3 regions of the Aliivibrio wodanis genome follow, and region 1 is predicted to be linked to each of the others. Evidence: riboswitches for the same ligand, from Rfam matches in the RefSeq annotation. Region 1 holds a riboswitch; each other region holds the start of a gene.

Region 1 (5,269 bases):
ATCATTGCTTATCAAGCTCTTGGGCAAGTTCAAAATGCAGAAGATATAAGAAGAGAGGCGATTTTCTTATTTCCAAATAATAAATTTGAATCGGTAGAATTAGATGAAAAACTTCGCCAGAACTCCTCTGTATTAAAAGAGAAAAATAAATAAACGATTCATAAAAACCGCTGATTATTCAGCGGTTTTTTGGTTAATTCTTAAAGAACATCAGATAAAGCCTTAAGACAAAGAGCCACATTTTCTTTCTTAGCCGCATACCCCATTAAACCAATACGCCATGCTTTCCCTGCTAAATCTCCCAGTCCAGCACCAATTTCTAAATTATATTCATTCAGTAGGCGTGACCTAATCGCAGCATCATCAACACCTTCCGGAATATAAACTGCATTCAATTGTGGCAACCGATAAGCTTCATCAACAATAAATTGAATACCTAGAGCTTCTAAACCTTGTTTTAGCTCTTGATGATAATATGCATGTCTACTCCACGCTTCTTCTATTCCTTCATTTTTTAGCATTAATAATGCTTCATGTAAGGCGTATAAACTATTGACTGGGGCCGTATGGTGATAGCTTCTTTTTCCCTCACCACTCCAATAACCTAACACCAAACTTTGATCTAAAAACCAACTCTGTACGGGCGTCTTTCTCGATGTCATCTTCTCAACGGCTTTATTCGAGAACGTCACAGGAGACAAACCTGGTGTACAAGATAAACATTTTTGGGAACCAGAATACACCGCATCCAATTGCCATTCATCCACCAATAATGGAACGCCACCTAATGACGTCACCGCATCCACAATGGTTAGGCATCCATGCTTACGTGCAAGTTCAGAAATAGCTCTAGCGTCACTCAATACTCCTGTAGACGTTTCTGCATGCACAAAAGCGACAATAGTAATATCAGGATGTTGTTCTAACGCTTGTTTCACTTTATCTAACGAAACTGGTTCTCCCCACTTATCATCAATAACAATTGCAGTACCGCCGCAACGCTCAACATTTTGTCGCATTCGTTCGCCAAAAACACCATTACGACAAACTAAAACCTTCTCGCCAGCTTCAACTAAGTTAACAAAACAAGTTTCCATTCCTGCACTTCCAGGGGCTGATACTGCAATCGTGAACTCGTTTTCTGTTTGAAATGCGTATTTAAGTAACTCTTTAACCTCATCCATCATTTTTATGAATAATGGGTCAAGATGGCCAATTGTAGGTCGGCTTAAGGCTTGTAATACTTGTGGTGAAATATCTGATGGACCAGGTCCCATAAGGGTTCTTCTTGGTGGGATAAAACTTTGCATTATTCACTCCTTGAAATATAGGGTGTACAAAGAATAGACACAAAAATAATTAAACTCAATTAGACTAAGTCATTAGAGTGACTAAACTAGAAAAAACACCATCAAAACACCTACTTTTACTTTAAAGAGAAGAAATACAAATAAAGTTGTTACCACTTGTTGACATTTAAGCCATAAAAAAGCACATTATTAATACGTATTTTGTTCCTTTGAAATACATAAAGAAGAGGAGCATTACCTAGGTAACTTAATTTGTGGAGTCCAAACTCCTAGTCAACTAAGTGAGGGAGAGTAATGCCGAGACGAACTTTATTGGGAAAACTTCGTCGGTCGTTTAGGCTGAATCCTAACGATTGTCACTTATTTTTTAAGTGAAGGGCTTCTAGCAACTATTTATTTCTTGCTATCACCCCTTCACCTTTATTTTACACATTGGATGTAGTCGGGAGACAGGAAAGTGAACCCTATTAATGTTGCTAAATTTGGTGGCACTAGCGTTGCCAATTTCGAAGCAATGAGCTGCAGCGCTCATGTTGTCGAGCAGAATCAAAAAACTCACCTTGTGGTTATTAGTGCTTGCTCTGGCGTTACTAATTTATTGGTAGAGCTCGCTAACGGTGTACAAGATAACCAAAGAAAAAAAGATATTTTTGAAGAGTTAAAGTCCATTCACTTTTCTGTATTAGATCAACTCTCTGATCCTATTTATCCAGAGAAAGCTATTCTTGAAATCCTTGAAGACATAAAAAAAGCGGCCGATGCAGCTTCATTTCAATCAAGTGATAAACTCACTGATCATCTTGTTTCTTGCGGTGAGCTCATGTCAACTCACCTATTTACTCAACTATTAATTGAACGCGGTAACTCTGCCGTTCGCTTTGATATCAGAACAGTTCTTCGCACCGATGCACAATTTGGTAAAGGTGAGCCACAACTTGAAGAAATATCTCAGCTAGCTCAAGCTAAACTCGCACCTCTTTGCCAGAAACATATTGTCGTAACACAAGGTTTCATTGGGTCTGATAATGAAGGAAATACAACGACATTAGGTCGAGGTGGCAGTGATTATAGTGCGGCATTAATAGCTGAATCTGTAAATGCTTGTGGATTAGAAATTTGGACTGATGTTCCTGGTATTTATACTACCGACCCTCGCATTGCACCTGCTGCATCTCCAATCCCAGAAATTAGCTTTAGTGAAGCTTCAGAGATGGCAAACTATGGTGCTAAAATTTTACACCCATCAACACTATTACCCGCTCTACGTCATCAAATCCCTGTGTTTGTTGGTTCATCAAAAGAACCAGAAAAAGGCGGTACGTGGATAAAGCAAAAAGTAGACAGCTCTCCATTATTTAGAGCGCTAACCTTACGTTGCAATCAAACCATGGTGACATTACATAGTCCAAACATGTTCCATGCTTATGGTTTTCTAGCTGAAGTATTTAAAATATTAGCTAAATATCAGATTTCAGTCGATTTAATTACCACCTCTGAAGTAAGTGTCGCTCTTACTCTTGACCAAACTAATACCAACGGTAAAGCGCCAGAATTACCTTTTGAAGCCCAACAAGAATTAGAAAAATTATGCACGGTTGAAATAGAAAACGATCTATGTCTAATTGCACTTATTGGTAATCAAATGAGTGACTCTAAAGGATATGCTAAGCAAGTGTTTGGAGCTTTAGAAGATTTCAATCTACGCATGATTTGTTATGGAGCAAGTCAGCATAATTTATGTTTCTTGTTACATGAATCAGAATCTAAACGTGCGGTTCAAGTTCTACATAAAGAACTATTTGAAAAGTAGAAAATCATGTTCTAAACCTATTAAACTAAAAAATCCCATTAATTGATTATTAATGGGATTTTTAATGTTTATTATGAAAAAGATCTTAGTTTAGATTTGGCCCTAGCCACTTTTCAGTTTCTAACATATCCCAACCTTTTCTCTCTGCATAACTTTCAGCTTGATCTTGCTGTATTTGAGCAATAGCAAAATAACGAGAGTCTGGGTGTGAGAAATACATACCCGACACTGATGCGCCTGGCCACATCGCATAACTTGAGGTTAATGACATACCAATCGATTCTTCAACATTCATCAACTCCCATAAGCTTCCTTTTTCCGTATGCTCAGGGCAGGCAGGATAACCAGGAGCAGGGCGAATACCTTGGTATTTTTCACGGATAAGATCATCATTAGAAAGATCTTCATCTGGTGAATATCCCCAGATATCTTTACGAACTTCTTTGTGTAAATACTCAGCAAATGCTTCGGCTAAGCGATCTGCTACGGCTTGGATCATAATGGCGTTATAGTCATCACCTTTGGCTTTATACTCATCCGCTAGATCTCGCTCACCAATACCTCCAGTCACAGCAAAGCCACCTATCCAATCGGCTTTTCCGCTCTTTTTCGGCGCGATATAATCAGATAGACAATAGTTAAACCCTTTTGGCTTTTCTGTTTGTTGGCGTAAATTATGTAGAACTTTCAATACCACAGTACGTGATTCATCGGTATACACTTCAATATCATCATCAACACTGTTAGCAGGAAAAATAGCACACATTCCTCGCGCTTTTAGTAAGCCTTCTTTTTCTACACGATCCAACAGATCGTTCGCATCTTTATATAAACGCTTCGCCTCTTCACCCACTTCTTCATGATCTAAAATTGCAGGATATTTTCCCATTAAAGACCATGTCATAAAGAAAGGGGTCCAATCAATATATTGGCGTAACGTAGCAACATCCATATCATCAATAATATGCACACCCGGCTTTACAGGTACAGGAGGCGTGTAGTTTACCCAATCAATATCGACTTGGTTTTCTCGTGCTCTTGCTAGTGAAACGGGTTTTGTTCGTGGTGTTTTACGGCTATGTTGATCACGCACACGCTCGTAATCTAAATCCAACTTCTCAATAAATGCTGGTTTCAATTCATTAGAAAGCAATGACGTACAAACACCAACAGCACGAGAAGCATTATTAACATAAACCACAGGTTGGGAGTAGTTTTGTTCTATCTTAACAGCAGTATGTGCTTTAGAGGTTGTTGCTCCACCAATTAAAAGTGGCAAATCAAACCCTTGACGCTCCATCTCTTTAGCGACATGAACCATCTCATCAAGTGATGGAGTAATAAGACCTGAAAGTCCGATAATATCGACATTCTCTTCTTTTGCTACTTTTAGTATTTTCTCACAAGAAACCATTACACCTAGATCAATAATCTCGTAGTTATTACATTGTAGTACTACGCCTACGATGTTCTTTCCGATATCATGAACATCACCTTTTACTGTAGCTAAAAGAATTTTTCCGTTAGTAGATCCCACATCTTTAGTTGCATTAATGAATGGCTCTAAATGCGCTACCGCTTGCTTCATTACACGAGCAGATTTAACTACTTGAGGAAGAAACATCTTACCTTCACCAAATAAGTCACCAACCACATTCATACCATCCATTAATGGACCTTCTATAACATGAATTGGACGTTCAGAATTTACACGAGCTTCTTCGGTATCTTCAACAATGAAATCAGTAATCCCTTTTACTAATGAATGCTCAAGACGTTTTTCAACCGACCATGAGCGCCACTCAAGTGCTGATTTATCTTCGACTTTTCCGACAGCACGCTCTAGATACTCTGTCGCGATATCTAGTAGTCGTTCTGTTGAATCATTGCGACGGTTAAGAACGACATCTTCTACCGCTTCGCGTAAATCTTCTGGTAAGTTATCGTAAATCTCTAATTGACCAGCGTTCACTATCCCCATATCCATACCATTCTTAAAGCAGTGATATAAGAACACAGCATGAATCGCTTCACGTACGTAATTATTACCTCGGAATGAGAATGATACGTTAGATACGCCACCTGAAATCATGGCATGAGGAAGCGTTCTTTTTATATCGGCAACTGCTTCAATAAAATCAACAGCGTA
Region 2 (5,269 bases), on a different contig from region 1:
GAAGCAGAATACACCTTGTATACAGCTAAACAACATCAACTCTCAACGACCTATAGACCTGGGCTTCCTTCGATGGAACACCCTCACAACGAAGTTCTATATTGGGGAGTAGAAGGAGGTGTTGTCGCTATTTTAGGTTTGCTTATTGCTGCTGGTGGCGTACTGCTAAAGATAAGAAAAAGTAAACTAGATACACAGTTTGCTTTACTTGCCTTAATTGCTCCTATTTTTATTCATAGCCAATTAGAGTACCCGTTCTATCACTCAATGGTTCATTGGTTCACTTTTATTATTCTTCTCTTTTGGATAGATCAACTTAGCTGTAAGTACACAAAAAGCGCCATATCGGCGATATCATAAAAGTAGCTTTACGTATAAGTTCGTTAGTTCTCCCAATTGTTACTGCTTTCTATATGCTTTCAACGCTGCATACCAATTGGGTATTAACGAAATTTGAAACCACCCGCCCAATGAACCCTGATATTTTAAATCAAGTGACTAACCCTGTTGCTTGGGAAGATAGATTTAATTGGGATGTGCTTTCAGCTCAGCTAACTATAGGGATTATGAATAAAAAATCAGAATTAATTACACCCTATATAACATGGTCAAAAGAGCTTATAAAAACAAAGCCTAGACCTGCATTTTATCAAAACCTAATCATTGCTTATCAAGCTCTTGGGCAAGTTCAAAATGCAGAAGATATAAGAAGAGAGGCGATTTTCTTATTTCCAAATAATAAATTTGAATCGGTAGAATTAGATGAAAAACTTCGCCAGAACTCCTCTGTATTAAAAGAGAAAAATAAATAAACGATTCATAAAAACCGCTGATTATTCAGCGGTTTTTTGGTTAATTCTTAAAGAACATCAGATAAAGCCTTAAGACAAAGAGCCACATTTTCTTTCTTAGCCGCATACCCCATTAAACCAATACGCCATGCTTTCCCTGCTAAATCTCCCAGTCCAGCACCAATTTCTAAATTATATTCATTCAGTAGGCGTGACCTAATCGCAGCATCATCAACACCTTCCGGAATATAAACTGCATTCAATTGTGGCAACCGATAAGCTTCATCAACAATAAATTGAATACCTAGAGCTTCTAAACCTTGTTTTAGCTCTTGATGATAATATGCATGTCTACTCCACGCTTCTTCTATTCCTTCATTTTTTAGCATTAATAATGCTTCATGTAAGGCGTATAAACTATTGACTGGGGCCGTATGGTGATAGCTTCTTTTTCCCTCACCACTCCAATAACCTAACACCAAACTTTGATCTAAAAACCAACTCTGTACGGGCGTCTTTCTCGATGTCATCTTCTCAACGGCTTTATTCGAGAACGTCACAGGAGACAAACCTGGTGTACAAGATAAACATTTTTGGGAACCAGAATACACCGCATCCAATTGCCATTCATCCACCAATAATGGAACGCCACCTAATGACGTCACCGCATCCACAATGGTTAGGCATCCATGCTTACGTGCAAGTTCAGAAATAGCTCTAGCGTCACTCAATACTCCTGTAGACGTTTCTGCATGCACAAAAGCGACAATAGTAATATCAGGATGTTGTTCTAACGCTTGTTTCACTTTATCTAACGAAACTGGTTCTCCCCACTTATCATCAATAACAATTGCAGTACCGCCGCAACGCTCAACATTTTGTCGCATTCGTTCGCCAAAAACACCATTACGACAAACTAAAACCTTCTCGCCAGCTTCAACTAAGTTAACAAAACAAGTTTCCATTCCTGCACTTCCAGGGGCTGATACTGCAATCGTGAACTCGTTTTCTGTTTGAAATGCGTATTTAAGTAACTCTTTAACCTCATCCATCATTTTTATGAATAATGGGTCAAGATGGCCAATTGTAGGTCGGCTTAAGGCTTGTAATACTTGTGGTGAAATATCTGATGGACCAGGTCCCATAAGGGTTCTTCTTGGTGGGATAAAACTTTGCATTATTCACTCCTTGAAATATAGGGTGTACAAAGAATAGACACAAAAATAATTAAACTCAATTAGACTAAGTCATTAGAGTGACTAAACTAGAAAAAACACCATCAAAACACCTACTTTTACTTTAAAGAGAAGAAATACAAATAAAGTTGTTACCACTTGTTGACATTTAAGCCATAAAAAAGCACATTATTAATACGTATTTTGTTCCTTTGAAATACATAAAGAAGAGGAGCATTACCTAGGTAACTTAATTTGTGGAGTCCAAACTCCTAGTCAACTAAGTGAGGGAGAGTAATGCCGAGACGAACTTTATTGGGAAAACTTCGTCGGTCGTTTAGGCTGAATCCTAACGATTGTCACTTATTTTTTAAGTGAAGGGCTTCTAGCAACTATTTATTTCTTGCTATCACCCCTTCACCTTTATTTTACACATTGGATGTAGTCGGGAGACAGGAAAGTGAACCCTATTAATGTTGCTAAATTTGGTGGCACTAGCGTTGCCAATTTCGAAGCAATGAGCTGCAGCGCTCATGTTGTCGAGCAGAATCAAAAAACTCACCTTGTGGTTATTAGTGCTTGCTCTGGCGTTACTAATTTATTGGTAGAGCTCGCTAACGGTGTACAAGATAACCAAAGAAAAAAAGATATTTTTGAAGAGTTAAAGTCCATTCACTTTTCTGTATTAGATCAACTCTCTGATCCTATTTATCCAGAGAAAGCTATTCTTGAAATCCTTGAAGACATAAAAAAAGCGGCCGATGCAGCTTCATTTCAATCAAGTGATAAACTCACTGATCATCTTGTTTCTTGCGGTGAGCTCATGTCAACTCACCTATTTACTCAACTATTAATTGAACGCGGTAACTCTGCCGTTCGCTTTGATATCAGAACAGTTCTTCGCACCGATGCACAATTTGGTAAAGGTGAGCCACAACTTGAAGAAATATCTCAGCTAGCTCAAGCTAAACTCGCACCTCTTTGCCAGAAACATATTGTCGTAACACAAGGTTTCATTGGGTCTGATAATGAAGGAAATACAACGACATTAGGTCGAGGTGGCAGTGATTATAGTGCGGCATTAATAGCTGAATCTGTAAATGCTTGTGGATTAGAAATTTGGACTGATGTTCCTGGTATTTATACTACCGACCCTCGCATTGCACCTGCTGCATCTCCAATCCCAGAAATTAGCTTTAGTGAAGCTTCAGAGATGGCAAACTATGGTGCTAAAATTTTACACCCATCAACACTATTACCCGCTCTACGTCATCAAATCCCTGTGTTTGTTGGTTCATCAAAAGAACCAGAAAAAGGCGGTACGTGGATAAAGCAAAAAGTAGACAGCTCTCCATTATTTAGAGCGCTAACCTTACGTTGCAATCAAACCATGGTGACATTACATAGTCCAAACATGTTCCATGCTTATGGTTTTCTAGCTGAAGTATTTAAAATATTAGCTAAATATCAGATTTCAGTCGATTTAATTACCACCTCTGAAGTAAGTGTCGCTCTTACTCTTGACCAAACTAATACCAACGGTAAAGCGCCAGAATTACCTTTTGAAGCCCAACAAGAATTAGAAAAATTATGCACGGTTGAAATAGAAAACGATCTATGTCTAATTGCACTTATTGGTAATCAAATGAGTGACTCTAAAGGATATGCTAAGCAAGTGTTTGGAGCTTTAGAAGATTTCAATCTACGCATGATTTGTTATGGAGCAAGTCAGCATAATTTATGTTTCTTGTTACATGAATCAGAATCTAAACGTGCGGTTCAAGTTCTACATAAAGAACTATTTGAAAAGTAGAAAATCATGTTCTAAACCTATTAAACTAAAAAATCCCATTAATTGATTATTAATGGGATTTTTAATGTTTATTATGAAAAAGATCTTAGTTTAGATTTGGCCCTAGCCACTTTTCAGTTTCTAACATATCCCAACCTTTTCTCTCTGCATAACTTTCAGCTTGATCTTGCTGTATTTGAGCAATAGCAAAATAACGAGAGTCTGGGTGTGAGAAATACATACCCGACACTGATGCGCCTGGCCACATCGCATAACTTGAGGTTAATGACATACCAATCGATTCTTCAACATTCATCAACTCCCATAAGCTTCCTTTTTCCGTATGCTCAGGGCAGGCAGGATAACCAGGAGCAGGGCGAATACCTTGGTATTTTTCACGGATAAGATCATCATTAGAAAGATCTTCATCTGGTGAATATCCCCAGATATCTTTACGAACTTCTTTGTGTAAATACTCAGCAAATGCTTCGGCTAAGCGATCTGCTACGGCTTGGATCATAATGGCGTTATAGTCATCACCTTTGGCTTTATACTCATCCGCTAGATCTCGCTCACCAATACCTCCAGTCACAGCAAAGCCACCTATCCAATCGGCTTTTCCGCTCTTTTTCGGCGCGATATAATCAGATAGACAATAGTTAAACCCTTTTGGCTTTTCTGTTTGTTGGCGTAAATTATGTAGAACTTTCAATACCACAGTACGTGATTCATCGGTATACACTTCAATATCATCATCAACACTGTTAGCAGGAAAAATAGCACACATTCCTCGCGCTTTTAGTAAGCCTTCTTTTTCTACACGATCCAACAGATCGTTCGCATCTTTATATAAACGCTTCGCCTCTTCACCCACTTCTTCATGATCTAAAATTGCAGGATATTTTCCCATTAAAGACCATGTCATAAAGAAAGGGGTCCAATCAATATATTGGCGTAACGTAGCAACATCCATATCATCAATAATATGCACACCCGGCTTTACAGGTACAGGAGGCGTGTAGTTTACCCAATCAATATCGACTTGGTTTTCTCGTGCTCTTGCTAGTGAAACGGGTTTTGTTCGTGGTGTTTTACGGCTATGTTGATCACGCACACGCTCGTAATCTAAATCCAACTTCTCAATAAATGCTGGTTTCAATTCATTAGAAAGCAATGACGTACAAACACCAACAGCACGAGAAGCATTATTAACATAAACCACAGGTTGGGAGTAGTTTTGTTCTATCTTAACAGCAGTATGTGCTTTAGAGGTTGTTGCTCCACCAATTAAAAGTGGCAAATCAAACCCTTGACGCTCCATCTCTTTAGCGACATGAACCATCTCATCAAGTGATGGAGTAATAAGACCTGAAAGTCCGATAATATCGACATTCTCTTCTTTTGCTACTTTTAGTATTTTCTCACAAGAAACCATTACACCTAGATCAATAATCTCGTAGTTATTACATTGTAGTACTACGCCTACGATGTTCTTTCCGATATCATGAACA
Region 3 (5,269 bases), on a different contig from region 1:
ATAAACGATTCATAAAAACCGCTGATTATTCAGCGGTTTTTTGGTTAATTCTTAAAGAACATCAGATAAAGCCTTAAGACAAAGAGCCACATTTTCTTTCTTAGCCGCATACCCCATTAAACCAATACGCCATGCTTTCCCTGCTAAATCTCCCAGTCCAGCACCAATTTCTAAATTATATTCATTCAGTAGGCGTGACCTAATCGCAGCATCATCAACACCTTCCGGAATATAAACTGCATTCAATTGTGGCAACCGATAAGCTTCATCAACAATAAATTGAATACCTAGAGCTTCTAAACCTTGTTTTAGCTCTTGATGATAATATGCATGTCTACTCCACGCTTCTTCTATTCCTTCATTTTTTAGCATTAATAATGCTTCATGTAAGGCGTATAAACTATTGACTGGGGCCGTATGGTGATAGCTTCTTTTTCCCTCACCACTCCAATAACCTAACACCAAACTTTGATCTAAAAACCAACTCTGTACGGGCGTCTTTCTCGATGTCATCTTCTCAACGGCTTTATTCGAGAACGTCACAGGAGACAAACCTGGTGTACAAGATAAACATTTTTGGGAACCAGAATACACCGCATCCAATTGCCATTCATCCACCAATAATGGAACGCCACCTAATGACGTCACCGCATCCACAATGGTTAGGCATCCATGCTTACGTGCAAGTTCAGAAATAGCTCTAGCGTCACTCAATACTCCTGTAGACGTTTCTGCATGCACAAAAGCGACAATAGTAATATCAGGATGTTGTTCTAACGCTTGTTTCACTTTATCTAACGAAACTGGTTCTCCCCACTTATCATCAATAACAATTGCAGTACCGCCGCAACGCTCAACATTTTGTCGCATTCGTTCGCCAAAAACACCATTACGACAAACTAAAACCTTCTCGCCAGCTTCAACTAAGTTAACAAAACAAGTTTCCATTCCTGCACTTCCAGGGGCTGATACTGCAATCGTGAACTCGTTTTCTGTTTGAAATGCGTATTTAAGTAACTCTTTAACCTCATCCATCATTTTTATGAATAATGGGTCAAGATGGCCAATTGTAGGTCGGCTTAAGGCTTGTAATACTTGTGGTGAAATATCTGATGGACCAGGTCCCATAAGGGTTCTTCTTGGTGGGATAAAACTTTGCATTATTCACTCCTTGAAATATAGGGTGTACAAAGAATAGACACAAAAATAATTAAACTCAATTAGACTAAGTCATTAGAGTGACTAAACTAGAAAAAACACCATCAAAACACCTACTTTTACTTTAAAGAGAAGAAATACAAATAAAGTTGTTACCACTTGTTGACATTTAAGCCATAAAAAAGCACATTATTAATACGTATTTTGTTCCTTTGAAATACATAAAGAAGAGGAGCATTACCTAGGTAACTTAATTTGTGGAGTCCAAACTCCTAGTCAACTAAGTGAGGGAGAGTAATGCCGAGACGAACTTTATTGGGAAAACTTCGTCGGTCGTTTAGGCTGAATCCTAACGATTGTCACTTATTTTTTAAGTGAAGGGCTTCTAGCAACTATTTATTTCTTGCTATCACCCCTTCACCTTTATTTTACACATTGGATGTAGTCGGGAGACAGGAAAGTGAACCCTATTAATGTTGCTAAATTTGGTGGCACTAGCGTTGCCAATTTCGAAGCAATGAGCTGCAGCGCTCATGTTGTCGAGCAGAATCAAAAAACTCACCTTGTGGTTATTAGTGCTTGCTCTGGCGTTACTAATTTATTGGTAGAGCTCGCTAACGGTGTACAAGATAACCAAAGAAAAAAAGATATTTTTGAAGAGTTAAAGTCCATTCACTTTTCTGTATTAGATCAACTCTCTGATCCTATTTATCCAGAGAAAGCTATTCTTGAAATCCTTGAAGACATAAAAAAAGCGGCCGATGCAGCTTCATTTCAATCAAGTGATAAACTCACTGATCATCTTGTTTCTTGCGGTGAGCTCATGTCAACTCACCTATTTACTCAACTATTAATTGAACGCGGTAACTCTGCCGTTCGCTTTGATATCAGAACAGTTCTTCGCACCGATGCACAATTTGGTAAAGGTGAGCCACAACTTGAAGAAATATCTCAGCTAGCTCAAGCTAAACTCGCACCTCTTTGCCAGAAACATATTGTCGTAACACAAGGTTTCATTGGGTCTGATAATGAAGGAAATACAACGACATTAGGTCGAGGTGGCAGTGATTATAGTGCGGCATTAATAGCTGAATCTGTAAATGCTTGTGGATTAGAAATTTGGACTGATGTTCCTGGTATTTATACTACCGACCCTCGCATTGCACCTGCTGCATCTCCAATCCCAGAAATTAGCTTTAGTGAAGCTTCAGAGATGGCAAACTATGGTGCTAAAATTTTACACCCATCAACACTATTACCCGCTCTACGTCATCAAATCCCTGTGTTTGTTGGTTCATCAAAAGAACCAGAAAAAGGCGGTACGTGGATAAAGCAAAAAGTAGACAGCTCTCCATTATTTAGAGCGCTAACCTTACGTTGCAATCAAACCATGGTGACATTACATAGTCCAAACATGTTCCATGCTTATGGTTTTCTAGCTGAAGTATTTAAAATATTAGCTAAATATCAGATTTCAGTCGATTTAATTACCACCTCTGAAGTAAGTGTCGCTCTTACTCTTGACCAAACTAATACCAACGGTAAAGCGCCAGAATTACCTTTTGAAGCCCAACAAGAATTAGAAAAATTATGCACGGTTGAAATAGAAAACGATCTATGTCTAATTGCACTTATTGGTAATCAAATGAGTGACTCTAAAGGATATGCTAAGCAAGTGTTTGGAGCTTTAGAAGATTTCAATCTACGCATGATTTGTTATGGAGCAAGTCAGCATAATTTATGTTTCTTGTTACATGAATCAGAATCTAAACGTGCGGTTCAAGTTCTACATAAAGAACTATTTGAAAAGTAGAAAATCATGTTCTAAACCTATTAAACTAAAAAATCCCATTAATTGATTATTAATGGGATTTTTAATGTTTATTATGAAAAAGATCTTAGTTTAGATTTGGCCCTAGCCACTTTTCAGTTTCTAACATATCCCAACCTTTTCTCTCTGCATAACTTTCAGCTTGATCTTGCTGTATTTGAGCAATAGCAAAATAACGAGAGTCTGGGTGTGAGAAATACATACCCGACACTGATGCGCCTGGCCACATCGCATAACTTGAGGTTAATGACATACCAATCGATTCTTCAACATTCATCAACTCCCATAAGCTTCCTTTTTCCGTATGCTCAGGGCAGGCAGGATAACCAGGAGCAGGGCGAATACCTTGGTATTTTTCACGGATAAGATCATCATTAGAAAGATCTTCATCTGGTGAATATCCCCAGATATCTTTACGAACTTCTTTGTGTAAATACTCAGCAAATGCTTCGGCTAAGCGATCTGCTACGGCTTGGATCATAATGGCGTTATAGTCATCACCTTTGGCTTTATACTCATCCGCTAGATCTCGCTCACCAATACCTCCAGTCACAGCAAAGCCACCTATCCAATCGGCTTTTCCGCTCTTTTTCGGCGCGATATAATCAGATAGACAATAGTTAAACCCTTTTGGCTTTTCTGTTTGTTGGCGTAAATTATGTAGAACTTTCAATACCACAGTACGTGATTCATCGGTATACACTTCAATATCATCATCAACACTGTTAGCAGGAAAAATAGCACACATTCCTCGCGCTTTTAGTAAGCCTTCTTTTTCTACACGATCCAACAGATCGTTCGCATCTTTATATAAACGCTTCGCCTCTTCACCCACTTCTTCATGATCTAAAATTGCAGGATATTTTCCCATTAAAGACCATGTCATAAAGAAAGGGGTCCAATCAATATATTGGCGTAACGTAGCAACATCCATATCATCAATAATATGCACACCCGGCTTTACAGGTACAGGAGGCGTGTAGTTTACCCAATCAATATCGACTTGGTTTTCTCGTGCTCTTGCTAGTGAAACGGGTTTTGTTCGTGGTGTTTTACGGCTATGTTGATCACGCACACGCTCGTAATCTAAATCCAACTTCTCAATAAATGCTGGTTTCAATTCATTAGAAAGCAATGACGTACAAACACCAACAGCACGAGAAGCATTATTAACATAAACCACAGGTTGGGAGTAGTTTTGTTCTATCTTAACAGCAGTATGTGCTTTAGAGGTTGTTGCTCCACCAATTAAAAGTGGCAAATCAAACCCTTGACGCTCCATCTCTTTAGCGACATGAACCATCTCATCAAGTGATGGAGTAATAAGACCTGAAAGTCCGATAATATCGACATTCTCTTCTTTTGCTACTTTTAGTATTTTCTCACAAGAAACCATTACACCTAGATCAATAATCTCGTAGTTATTACATTGTAGTACTACGCCTACGATGTTCTTTCCGATATCATGAACATCACCTTTTACTGTAGCTAAAAGAATTTTTCCGTTAGTAGATCCCACATCTTTAGTTGCATTAATGAATGGCTCTAAATGCGCTACCGCTTGCTTCATTACACGAGCAGATTTAACTACTTGAGGAAGAAACATCTTACCTTCACCAAATAAGTCACCAACCACATTCATACCATCCATTAATGGACCTTCTATAACATGAATTGGACGTTCAGAATTTACACGAGCTTCTTCGGTATCTTCAACAATGAAATCAGTAATCCCTTTTACTAATGAATGCTCAAGACGTTTTTCAACCGACCATGAGCGCCACTCAAGTGCTGATTTATCTTCGACTTTTCCGACAGCACGCTCTAGATACTCTGTCGCGATATCTAGTAGTCGTTCTGTTGAATCATTGCGACGGTTAAGAACGACATCTTCTACCGCTTCGCGTAAATCTTCTGGTAAGTTATCGTAAATCTCTAATTGACCAGCGTTCACTATCCCCATATCCATACCATTCTTAAAGCAGTGATATAAGAACACAGCATGAATCGCTTCACGTACGTAATTATTACCTCGGAATGAGAATGATACGTTAGATACGCCACCTGAAATCATGGCATGAGGAAGCGTTCTTTTTATATCGGCAACTGCTTCAATAAAATCAACAGCGTAGTTGTTATGTTCATCGATTCCCGTAGCAACAGCAAAGATATTTGGGTCAAAAATAATGTCTTCTGGCGGGAAACCAATTTCATCTACTAAGATATTATAAGCGTTAGTACATATTTCAATTTTTCGCTCACGAGTATCGGCCTGACCCA

What was found. A riboswitch is a leader RNA that binds a small molecule or an ion and turns the genes downstream of it on or off. The one in region 1 is predicted to bind lysine.
Region 2: linked by a shared signal. The riboswitch ahead of lysC (lysine-sensitive aspartokinase 3) and the one ahead of lysC (lysine-sensitive aspartokinase 3) in region 1 are both predicted to bind lysine.
Region 3: linked by a shared signal. The riboswitch ahead of lysC (lysine-sensitive aspartokinase 3) and the one ahead of lysC (lysine-sensitive aspartokinase 3) in region 1 are both predicted to bind lysine.

Annotation. Positions count from the first base shown of each region.
Region 1 is NZ_JBREXA010000005.1:24,947-30,215, reverse strand. Features, by position in the region: gene ACU5DF_RS22965 (PglL family O-oligosaccharyltransferase) at 1-153, shown strand, start outside; gene ACU5DF_RS22960 (pyridoxal-phosphate-dependent aminotransferase family protein) at 201-1,310, opposite strand; lysine riboswitch at 1,527-1,700, shown strand; gene lysC (lysine-sensitive aspartokinase 3) at 1,768-3,120, shown strand; gene metH (methionine synthase) at 3,206-5,269, opposite strand, start outside.
Region 2 is NZ_JBREXA010000011.1:1,173-6,441, forward strand. Features, by position in the region: partial or broken gene ACU5DF_RS23575 (PglL family O-oligosaccharyltransferase) at 1-812, shown strand, start outside; gene ACU5DF_RS23580 (pyridoxal-phosphate-dependent aminotransferase family protein) at 860-1,969, opposite strand; lysine riboswitch at 2,186-2,359, shown strand; gene lysC (lysine-sensitive aspartokinase 3) at 2,427-3,779, shown strand; gene metH (methionine synthase) at 3,865-5,269, opposite strand, start outside.
Region 3 is NZ_JBREXA010000002.1:2,720,115-2,725,383, reverse strand. Features, by position in the region: gene ACU5DF_RS20640 (PglL family O-oligosaccharyltransferase) at 1-4, shown strand, start outside; gene ACU5DF_RS20635 (pyridoxal-phosphate-dependent aminotransferase family protein) at 52-1,161, opposite strand; lysine riboswitch at 1,378-1,551, shown strand; gene lysC (lysine-sensitive aspartokinase 3) at 1,619-2,971, shown strand; gene metH (methionine synthase) at 3,057-5,269, opposite strand, start outside.